DNA from 2 places in the Paenibacillus sp. FSL K6-1122 genome. Region 2 is predicted to be linked to the other one. Evidence: riboswitches for the same ligand, from Rfam matches in the RefSeq annotation. Region 2 holds a riboswitch; the other holds the start of a gene.

Evidence for each region. A riboswitch is a leader RNA that binds a small molecule or an ion and turns the genes downstream of it on or off. The one in region 2 is predicted to bind S-adenosylmethionine.
Region 1: another riboswitch for S-adenosylmethionine. It lies ahead of NSQ20_RS26360 (methionine ABC transporter ATP-binding protein); the one in region 2 lies ahead of mmuP (S-methylmethionine permease).

Annotation. Positions count from the first base shown of each region.
Region 1 covers NZ_CP150272.1:5,883,092-5,888,992, reverse strand. The annotation lists gene NSQ20_RS26375 (thioredoxin family protein) at 1-74, shown strand, start outside; gene NSQ20_RS26370 (heme A synthase) at 594-1,532, shown strand; gene NSQ20_RS26365 (Cthe_2314 family HEPN domain-containing protein) at 1,696-2,412, shown strand; SAM riboswitch class I at 2,542-2,683, shown strand; gene NSQ20_RS26360 (methionine ABC transporter ATP-binding protein) at 2,810-3,844, shown strand; gene NSQ20_RS26355 (methionine ABC transporter permease) at 3,845-4,504, shown strand; gene NSQ20_RS26350 (MetQ/NlpA family ABC transporter substrate-binding protein) at 4,580-5,419, shown strand; gene NSQ20_RS26345 (DUF2167 domain-containing protein) at 5,538-5,901, opposite strand, start outside.
Region 2 covers NZ_CP150272.1:6,200,509-6,206,409, forward strand. The annotation lists gene NSQ20_RS27775 (FtsX-like permease family protein) at 1-301, shown strand, start outside; gene mmuM (homocysteine S-methyltransferase) at 385-1,461, opposite strand; gene mmuP (S-methylmethionine permease) at 1,439-2,851, opposite strand; SAM riboswitch class I at 2,944-3,045, opposite strand; gene NSQ20_RS27790 (Ger(x)C family spore germination protein) at 3,116-4,318, opposite strand; gene NSQ20_RS27795 (spore germination protein) at 4,315-5,415, opposite strand; gene NSQ20_RS27800 (spore germination protein) at 5,454-5,901, opposite strand, start outside.

The DNA of each region.
Region 1 (5,901 bases), 320 kb from region 2:
TGCGCAAGTCGAGAGAAGAGATTGAGCAGTTCCTGGATCGCGCAGTTGAGGTGTACAACACGATTCATAAATAATGTTATACAAGCTCAACTTTTACACAGGCACTCCGATGACAGAATAACCTTTTGATCGCTGTTATCCCCAGATTTCTTTGATCCCTTTTATAAAGGGGAAATCCGGGGATAAAGGCGAAGCATATGCTTCCGATGCAGCTTTCTTTCAGAAAGCTTTTAGCTCCGCTTCTTCAGGCTATTTCTTTCCTCTCCGTTATTGTGTAAATGTTTCATTGAACTTATATAAAAGTATGACAGGTTCATGTTGTAAAAGGGTATAATAAAAAGAACGCCATTTCTCTTGAAATAGGGAAATGGCGTTTGTGTGTTCGACACGTTCTATGTAAGAAACGTTTCTGTACATATCCTCAATGACCTTCGGGTCATTATTTCACCAGACGTTAACATTTTGTCACAAAGCGCGACGTCAATGAACATTTTATCCGGTATAATGAATTTAGTTGTGAAATAAGTGTCAAAGTACCGAAACAAGCGGAGAATATTCTTCGCCATCTTAAACCAACAGCGGGTGAGAAAAAATTGAAACACTTAACTTTGTTTAAATGGTTAACCGTATTAACCTGTCTTGTCATGTTTCTGGCCACTTTTGGTGGAGGCATCGTAACCAAAACGGAATCAGGCCTTGGCTGCGGAACAGAATGGCCTTTATGTAACGGAAAACTCGTTCCCGCACATACTGTGGCTTCACTCATTGAATATTCCCATCGCGCTGTAAGTGCACTGGCTGGACTGTTGTCCATTGCCTCGTTTGTTGCTTTTCTGCGGTTTGGCAAGTCACGCCGTGACCTGCAATTGTTTTCTTTCTTAACTCTGGTATTTGTTATCGTCCAGGGAATCATGGGGGCTTTTGCCGTTGTCTTCTCCCAATCTTCAGCAGTCATGGCACTGCATTTTGGTTTTGCACTGATTGCTTTTGCCAGTTCTCTAATGATGGCGCTGGGCATAAGGCAGGAGGCCAAAGATGGCGGATTGGAGCGCCTGAATAAATACCCTCGGGTTAGCAAAAAATTCAGGAATCTGGTCTGGTTCTCCACCATTTACACATATCTCGTGGTATACACAGGTGCATTTGTGAGTCACACGGATTCTGCCGGCGGATGTTCTGGATTTCCGCTTTGTAACGGTCAGATTATTCCTGAGCTTTCGGGTGGGGTAGCGGTTGCTTTTGCTCACCGTGCAGCAGCTGCGTCGCTCGTGATTGTTATCGCGATTCTGGGTCACTTCGCTTACCGTAATCATCCGGACAACAAGGAAATGCGTACCCTTGGCGTGGTATCCGTTGTTCTTATTCTGATGCAAGTAGTAATTGGTATTTTCATGATGGTGACAATGAACCGTCCGGAAGTATACATGTTCGTAGCTCTTGCTCATATGCTGGATATCGCCATATTGTTCGGAGTCTTAACGTATATGAGTTTCCTGGTGTACAAGCTACATCGCCCGGCTAATCGTTTTTAAATATGAAAGTCCACCATCCAGTGATGTACATCATTGGACAGGTGGACTTTGTTTGATGTCAGAGGGATCAGGGCAACCTATGGCAAGCAGCAATTACACGGAATGAATGATGTTTCGTTTACGGTGATGAATTCTTGTTGATTTGGAAAAGAGGAGGTTAGATATGCTGCGAACGTTGTTGGGGGAAAAGCCACGTATAAACGAAGGTAAATTGAAGGCAGCGATGGACGCAATGGCGCATACGCTTGAGCTATTTCAACGACAAATGCATGTGGACCATGATCCCACGCATGACTATCGGAAACTGTATGTGTGGACTCAGGGACTCATCTCCTCACTGGATGAACTGGAGCAAAGCTGTTTCGCTGCTGCTCATTTTCGTAAAAAGGTCGTTGCAGGATCAACGGATGATATGACGCCGACTGAAAAAGCCGAGTATGCACGGTATGTGTATTTCTACAAAGATGGCTTTATCCGCTGCTTTGCCATTCTGGATAAAGTCGGCACGGTATTAAATGAAATATTCCAGTTGAATACTTCAAATACCAAAGCGCATTTTTCTTATTTCACAATGTTAAGGCAGTTCGACTATGCGAGGGAACATCATGATCTTGCGTTGCAATTAATACAGATCAAGGACTCTTATCGTGAGCCGATGAGCAAGCTGCGCAAACGACGTAATATGGAAATTCACTACATGAACTCAGAAATGCACGATGACCTGTGGCAGTTACACCAGACCTTGCAAGGTAAAGTGAAATTGGAGGATCTGAATCAGCATGTGCAGGAAATGCGTCAGGGTGTCGATATGGTCTGTGAAACGTTAACAGCCTCTTATAGTTATATCAATAAAATATGGAAAAGAAATAATTCCCTTTGACAAATCGGAATACTTGGAATATACTGAGTTTCAATCGAATGTTACACGGATATAACTGATTTTTTGGAAGTTACGTTCACATTATAAAGCATAAACTACATGAACTTATAAAATCCTACAACAACATATTTCTTATCGAGAGCGGCGGAGGGACAGGCCCGATGAAGCCCGGCAACCGATTTGTAATGACATGATACATGTATCATTCGTTATAGATGTTAGGTGCTAATTCCTACAAAATGGTGCAAGACACGATTTTGGCAGATGAGAAGGTATATTCTTTCACGTGAAGAGCCCTCTTTGTATCTGCAAAGGGCTCTTTTTTTGTACTTTAAGGGGAGTTTTCCTTTAGATCGGGTAAAGATACATGTAGGTGGTTGGAAAGGGGCAAGTGCGATTGATTGAATTAAAAGGTTTAACGAAAACGTACGGCAAAGGAACAAAATCTACAACAGCGTTATCCGAGTTGAATTTGAGCATCCAAAAGGGCGAAATCTACGGAGTGATTGGCCATTCCGGAGCGGGCAAAAGCACATTGATTCGCTGTATTAATTTGCTGGAACGGCCTACGGAGGGTGAGGTATGGGTTGACGGAATTAACCTGACTGAACTGAGCAAAACCGAATTGCAGCAACAGAGACGCAAGATCGGAATGATTTTTCAACACTTTAATCTGTTATCTTCGGCAACGGTATATGACAATGTAGCTTTTCCACTAAAGCTTGTGAATACACCCAAGGAAGCCATTGATCGCAAAGTGAAGGAAATGCTTGCACTGGTTGGTCTGGAGCACCACAGCAGCAAATATCCGGCTCAATTATCGGGTGGCCAGAAACAACGTGTAGGGATTGCGAGAGCACTTGCAAGTGATCCAAATGTACTTCTCTGTGATGAGGCTACTTCGGCACTTGATCCGCAGACGACAAATTCAATCCTGAAGTTATTACTCGACATTAATGAAAAGTACAACCTAACGATTGTGCTGATCACACATGAAATGCATGTCATTCAGAACATCTGTGACAAGGTGGCTGTCATTCATCAAGGTGGCATTGTGGAACAAGGACCTGTAACAGACGTGTTCCTGAAGCCACAGCATGCGATCACGCGGGACTTCATGATGCGTGACCATGAAGCTGGACTTGCTCTGGAAGAGACCGCTCTGGCAAATGCAGGCGTTGAATTGCAGGCAGGTGCTGCTTCCAAACTTGTGAAGATATCCTTTCTGGGTAACAAAACATATGAAGCGATTTTGTCCAGAACGGTACGTAAGACAGGAGTGGATTTTGCCATCCTGCAGGGAACAATCTCTACGATCAAACAGGTTCCTTATGGGCAGCTGACCGTTCGGTTCGAGGGTGATTCAAATGCGATTGATCGGACGATATCAGAATTAACCGCTGAGGGACTTGATGTGGAGGTGCTTCGTTAGATGGATTTTTCAACAGTTCGCTGGGAAGAGGTTGGTAAAGCCTCCATTGAGACACTGCAAATTTTGGGTGTATCAGGCTTGTTCACCGTAATTTTTGGTTTACCGCTCGGAGTGCTGCTGTTCATGACAGCCCGTTCTGCTTCGATCAAGTCACGGACGGTGTACATTATATTGTCCTTGATTGTGAATATTTTGCGCTCAGTCCCATTTATCATATTGATTGTTGCTCTTATACCGTTCACTCGTTCACTCGTCGGTACTGCTACAGGTGTGTTAGGTGTTATACCACCTTTAGTTATTTCAGCAGCTCCTTATTTTGCTCGTTTGGTGGAGACGACGTTGCGAGAAGTTGATCGGGGTGTCATTGAAGCGGCACAGTCGATGGGTGCATCGACCGGACAGATTGTAAGACGGGTGTTACTGCCTGAGGCACTGCCTGGACTGCTTGCGGGTATAACGATCACCATTGTTACGCTTGTCTCCTATACGGCGATGGCGGGCATGGTTGGCGGTGGAGGTCTAGGAACGCTGGCAATCAACTATGGGTATTATCGTTATCAGAATGAAATTATGATCATTTCCGTTGTATTTATGGTCATCTTAGTGCAAATTCTCCAGATGGCTGGAGATCGCTTGGTTACATTTTTCACCAGGAAATAACACATAGATAACATGATGGTTATGCAATAATGCGGACACCACATGACAAAAATGATTAGAGAAGGGGTTTTACACATGAAAAAATGGTCTTTTGCTCTACTTAGTCTTATGTTGATTGCGGTTCTCGCAGCTTGCGGAAACAACAAGGACGCCGATAGCGGCGCAGACAATTCAGCAGGTGCACCACGCACGGTTGAATTGAAAGTTGGAGCTTCACCTACACCACATGCAGAGATTCTGGAAAGCATCAAGCCTGAACTGGAAGCACAAGGTATTCGTCTGCAAGTCGTTACATTCAACGACTATGTACAACCCAATCAGCAGCTTGCTGACAAAAAATTGGATGCAAACTTCTTCCAACACCAACCTTATCTGGATACAGAGAATAAAGAACGTGGATTCAACCTCGTTTCTGTAACACCTGTTCATGTTGAACCTTTTGGTGGATACTCCAAAAAGATTAAGTCTTTGGATGAGTTGGCAGACGGCGCAAAAGTAGCAATTCCAAATGACCCATCCAATGGTGGACGTGCACTGTTGTTACTTGCGAAGGAAGGCATTATCACGCTGAAAGACAACACAAATATCTCATCTACGATTCAAGACATCACAGCCAATCCGAAGAACCTGGATATCATTGAGCTGGATGCAGCCATGATGCCTCGTCAACTGGATGAAGCGGATCTGGTATTCATCAACGCTAACTATGCGCTCGAAGCGAACCTGAATCCGGCGAATGATGCTTTGCTGATCGAAGATCTGCAAGGTAACCCATACGCGAACATCCTCGTTTCCCGTGAGGACAACAAGGATGCAGATGCAATCCAAAAACTGGCTGCTGCTTTGCACTCCGAAGAAGTGAAAACATTCATCAAAGAACGTTATAAAGGTGCAGTTGAACCTGCAACTGAATAATTCACGATATGTATGATATGATGTGAAGCTATTAAGAATAAGCCGTATATCTCTTCTGAAGAGATATACGGCTTATTTTATGTTTCCTAATCTGTGCTGACGTGGCGATCAACATAAGTCAGAGTTTTTCCGGTTTATCCGCGTTGGATGGACGCCCAGATTGGCGGTAGTAGGATAATTCATTCTGATCAGCATACTGCTGCTCATCTGCTTCTTGCAGGTACGTTCTCTCGGAGGGAGAGAGTGTTTCTTCTTCTCCGTGTGAGCTTTTGATCTTGTATCTGATCCAACCGATTAACCCAAGGACGACAACGAGGATCAAAGCCCATCCTTTTTTGAGCAAAAGAAGAGCACTGAATTTCTGGGAAGCTGTGTACCCGATCCCGCCCATCAGAAGACTGTTGAGCCCTATGGTGGATGTTTTGTCAGTCGAAGCATTGTACTCCTCATAGGTGTATCCTGCATTGATGCTAAGCTTATGA
Region 2 (5,901 bases):
GTACGGGATATACAAATCGCTGGGAATGACATCTCGCCAAATCCGGTTGTCGCTCACCATGGGAATGTTCATACTGTCCTCCGTGGGAGCCATACTGGGTATTTTCGTCGGCGTATACCTGCTGCCTCTTCTACTCGAAATGGTCCTTTCCGGTTATGGTATCGTACAGCTTCCACTGATCCTGCATTGGGGTGGAATGGTACTGTTCACCTGTCTAAGCATCATTGCAGCCAGTCTTGGCTCGTGGTTCTCTTCGAGAATCATTCGGGAAGCATCGCCACGTATGCTGGTTATCGAATAATGTAATCAGAATGCCTTAACACAATAAAACAAGCCCTTCCATACCTCTATAGGATGTGGAAGGGCTTGTTATCATGATATGAACTAATTCCGCCATTTCTTCGCAAGTACACCAATCTGATGTGGCGTAGTACGGCAGCAGCCGCCAATAATTTGCGCGCCCGCAGCAACCCACTGTTCCGAAGCATCACTCATGCTGCCACATGTACCCTGTCCACTCCACGTCTTCGTCACTGCATCATACGTCTCACCTGAGTTCGGATACACAATAACAGGTTTGTCGCTGGCACGGCTAAGAATACTTACGGCTTCCGTCACCACTTCCATGGGAGCGCAGTTCAGGCCAATTGCCGCAACCTGCGGCTCGGAGCCAAACGTCTGTGCACATACCTCAAGCGGTGTGCCCTCGCTGATGCTTGTCCCGTCTTTTAAAGAAAATGATAACCAGGCATACGCATGAGGAAACTCCTTCAGTACATCAACCAGCACCTGTGCTTCCTGCAAGGAAGGAATCGTCTCAAACGCCAGAATATCAGCACCCGCTTCAATCAGCGCCGCCATACGTGGACGGTGAAATGCGGCAAGCGTCTCATCCGACACGTCGTAATGTCCCACATACTCTGAACCATCCGCCAGATAGGCGCCGTACGGACCAACGGAACCGGCAATAATTGGACGTGGACGAAGACTGTCTGCTTCGCGATCCCCTGTACGATCTGTTATGTTCTCCTCGTTCTCCTCGTTCTCCACGTTCTCGGAACGTACTGAAGGAGCTTTTACAAGCTGACCTGTCGAGCTTTCTCTCCCTACTACACCGCTCTGCACTTCTGCCCATACGTCATCTCTCGCCTGTACAGCCAGTTCCACCGTCTTCCGGATCAGCTCCAGTGCTGACTGTTCATCGATCCCTCTCTTGCGGAAACCATCCACCGTCGCCTGATAACTGGATGTAATCGCACAGTCGGCTCCTGCTCGAAAATAATCTGCATGGACCTGAACAATAACATCCGGATTCTCAAGCAACACACGAGCAGACCATAGTGGATCATCGAGATCACATCCATGCTGTTCGAGTTCCGTAGCCAACGCTCCATCCAGAATCATGACCGGATGTTCACGAAGGATCTGTTCCATGGGGTTAGTCTGTTGTTCTTGCGTCATGTACTTGTCCTCTTTTCTTATTCACACGTTCTGTCAGATAATAAGCAGCGTAACATACTGCGATAAACGGAACCCCACAATACAGCGCAATTCGCTGTGTCGGGTCAAAGGCAATACCTATGCATGAAGCCAGGCATAATATAAATGAAACAATTGGTACCACCGGATACAGTGGTGTGCGGTAGACCAGATCTTTGACCGCATGTCCTTCCCGGATATATTGTCTGCGGAACATGTATTGGGAAGCGCTGATGCTCATCCATACCGCAACGACAGCCAGACCTGAAATGGAAACCAGCGTAATATACACCGTACCTGGCGCAATGATGCTGGACAGCAAGGCCAGCGCACCACCCACCATACTAATCAGAAGTGCATTCAGCGGTACTCCGCTTTTGGTCAATTTGGCAAACCACGGAGAGATCGTTCTTTTGTCAGCCAGAGACCAGAGCATACGTGAAGATGCATACAGGCCTGAATTGGCAGCAGAGAGAATCGCCGTCAGAATAACAAAGTTCATAATGTCTGCTGCATAGGGTACACCCACCCGCTCCATTACCGCTACAAACGGACTTTCCAGTACACTGGCATCCGACATGGGCAGCAAGGCCGACAAGATAATAATCGTTCCGATGAAGAAAATAACCAAACGCCACAGCGTTGTATGAATAGCCTTTGGTATCGTCTTTTCCGGGTTCTCCGTCTCACCGGCGGCAATGCCGATTAACTCGGTGCCTGAGAAGGCAAAGTTTACAGCAAGCATGGTCATCAATATCGCTGTAGCCCCATGAGGGAACCACCCGGATGCGGTAATATTCGATAGAAATGGAGCCGGTCCAGAATCCGCCATGGGAATGAACCCAAACATGGCTGCGCCACCGATAATAATGAAGATTACGATAGTCACTACTTTTACAGATGAGAACCAGAACTCGGATTCCGCAAAAAATTTCACCGTTAGAGCGTTAAACAGAAAGATCATCAGTGCAAAAACCGCGCTCCATATCCATACGTTTACCGATGGGAACCAGCGCTGCATAAGCAATCCGGCGGCTGTGAATTCGGAGCCAAGCGCAACAGTCCAGGTTAACCAGTATAACCAAGCCACCGTGTAACCTGTTGCCGGTCCGATATATTTGGCTGCATAACTATGAAATGCTCCCGTCTCTGGCATATGAACAGACAGTTCACCAAGACAGAGCATCACCAGATATACAACGATGGCTCCGATCAGATAGGACAGAATGGTTCCCAGTGGTCCCGCCTGCTGAATGGTGTAACCTGAGCTGAGGAATAATCCCGTTCCAATGACTCCTCCGAGAGAGAGCATGACCACATGCCGTGCCTGCATTTTCCGCTGAAAATGCCCTTTGTCGTTGTTGTTCTCCATACCTGCTGCTCCCCTACTTCTTCATCCAGAAAAAACAAAAAAGACCCACTCTGCCTAAAGAGTGCGCCGTTACTGACAAATAAAAACAAACGCTCCTATCTATCAGGCTTTCACCCGCTGGAATTAGCACAGTATCCTTCAGATCTGTTGCTGAGGTTTCTAAGGGCCAGTCCCTCCACCTCTCTGGATAAGAAAATGATTTTTTACTAATATAGCGATCTATCATGAATGTGTCAACAATTAAATAATATATGGCACACCTCGCTATTCGGTGGAAGACCCCGGATTCGTGATGGTGGTCTTTACCTCATAGGTGATCGGCACGGTGCTAAAAATTTTATCCCAATCGTCTTTGACTTTTTTCCATGTTTTAGGTTCTTTAATACGCAAGCTATCCCGAAAATCCGCAACATCTACTTTATAGGTATGCTGCAGTTTGTATAACAACTGTCGAATCTGTTGTTTGGCAAGTTCAGCAAATTCTTTTTCCAATTCACTGAGATACGCACCTTTTTCCTCTTCCTCGGGAGCACGCCAATCCTCCATCAACCAGCCTTCGGATTCAGTTTTCACATGGAATGAAATATCATCGCCAACCACTTTTGGAATTATTGTTGTTTTTTTCTTCTTCATTTCATATACAACAGTGAACCCCTCTTTATTGTATGTCTTCAAGATACCTCCTTTTTCTTTAGGTCTGAGCCAAGATAGCCCTTCTAGATCCGTTTGGCTGAGTTCCCCGATGAATTTTGTTGTTTTCCCATCAAAGATACTGGCACCGGAGAACTTGTCCTCTCCATTGAAGTTCAGTACATTCTGGAGCAAAAAGCTGGAACCGGATTGCATTTGTGCATCTAATTTGGAGAGTAGAACGGGGTCCAGGATTTTATTGGACAAGTATGAATTACCGGTAATACCTGTAAGATAAAATGCTGGAATCCGGGAAGGATCATCTGAAGTCAGAACATCAACAGCGCGATGATGGCTAATCAACACCAGACAGTTAGGACGAATATCGTTATCCCGAAGTACAAAATCCAGCAGCTGGTCCAGACCATACTTTTTGGCGATATCCTTGGACACAACGATAACCTTCAGATGATGTCCGATGAGCGGATGATCTCGTCTCAGTGCAAACTGACGAAAGATTTGCAGCAAGGAATCTCCGGTAAGCTGTTCATTGGAATAGGACGTTTTACCAGAAGCAGGCGAACCGGATTGTTGGCTCTTCTGACTGCTGGAATTACCCGGAGCAATCTGTACCGTGGCTGTCACATTGTTCTGCTTGGAATACCCTCCTCCCTGATTGGCGATGTTCTCCTCAAATTCCGTCTCTTTGCCGATATCGATCCCGAGACCAACGTAGACACTTAGATCCTCTATCTCTCGACTGCTCCAACATCCGGATATCGTTAAGAGAATGCATAATACAGTGGCTAAGCGTAACAACATGCGGAATGTAATCATGCATGCTTGCCTCCTTTTTTGCGAATCAGACTTAACAACAGTAGTACCAGAGGTAAAATGCCAAACAAAAATACGGACACATTGCCTAGCATATCTCCTAGTACGAAGGTATCATCCACTGTTTTGGGTATCATTGCTGTCAGATAAATGAACGGCAGCAGGCCGTACATGATGCCTTTGATTTTTTTGGAACGAAACAAATCACGAATACCCACCGAAGCGCAGTAATGTGTAATTGCTGTAGTCGAAAAGATTTGCATAATCCAGATGACCAGCAATAAGGATTCAAAACGCTCGAATATCAGACCCTGGATTTCGAAGCTTCTTACCAAATCCAGCGTTGGCCAGGTTCGAGTTTTGATGCCATCGAGCGATAAACTGCCTATAACCATCACCACCGTGATCAAGTAGATAATAGTGGATATGAGTATCCCCCAGGTCATCGCTTTATTGCTCTTCTTCGGATTTTTCATATAGGCAGTCATGATTAACATCACCTCATAGCCCGTATAAGATAATAGTGAAGGCTTCAACCCTTGGAAAACGGGCATAATCCCATCACCGAGGACGGGTCTCAGATTGCCAATCTCGAATAGCTGATTACTAAGCAAAATTTCAATCACAAATATAATAATCGTAATCGGAAGGATGATCTCAAACACACGTACGATAACGCCAAGCCCGCCTGAAATCATATATACACCGATCCACATGAAGACCATCACAATCGCCCAGGTGGGGGTGCGTTCGAGCAGATACATCCCAGTCACTTCAGCCATAACTCTGATTTCGAATGCGGCAATAACTATGAAATACATAATCATAGACAATCCCAGTATGTAAGCAATCCAGCTGCCCGTAATCTCACGGGTGAACTGGAAGACGGTTTTCTCCGGAAATCTGCGACACAGGGTAACCAGAATTATTCCCACACCTATGATAATGAATCCAGATAGGATAATGGAAATCCAGACATCCGGTGTTCCGACAGCTTTGCTGGTCGTTCGAGGTAGTGTCAATATCCCGGCACCAAGCATGTAATTGACAATAATTACAACGGCCTGTGTCGTGGTTAGCTTTCCTTGGGAGCCATTCACTTAGTTCACCTCCAGACCTTCAGTAGATGGAATTCCATTTATTTTTTCCGATCATCATCGATCGGATTAGTCATTTTGGGACGCATTCTCATCATATTTAGCGGTGCACGGATAACAAAATCCTTCCATTCATTCATGTGATAGGGAACGGCTGGTGCAACATAAGGTACGCCAAAGCTTGAGAGTCGTGCCAGATGTGTACACACAAGTAGAAAGAACATAACCACGCCAAACAATCCGAGTACGGCTGCGCTGAACATAGCGGCAAATCGTAGAATCCTTAGCGTTAATCCCGCACTATAGACCGGAATCGTAAAGGAAGAGATGGCTGTTACCGCAACGACAATAACCAGAAATTGGCTTATTATTCCCGCTTGCACGGCTGCTTGGCCAATAATCAGACCTCCTACGATACCCATCGCTGGCGCAATCGGTTTGGGCAAGCGTATCCCGGCCTCCCTCAAGATTTCAATTGAAAGCTCCATG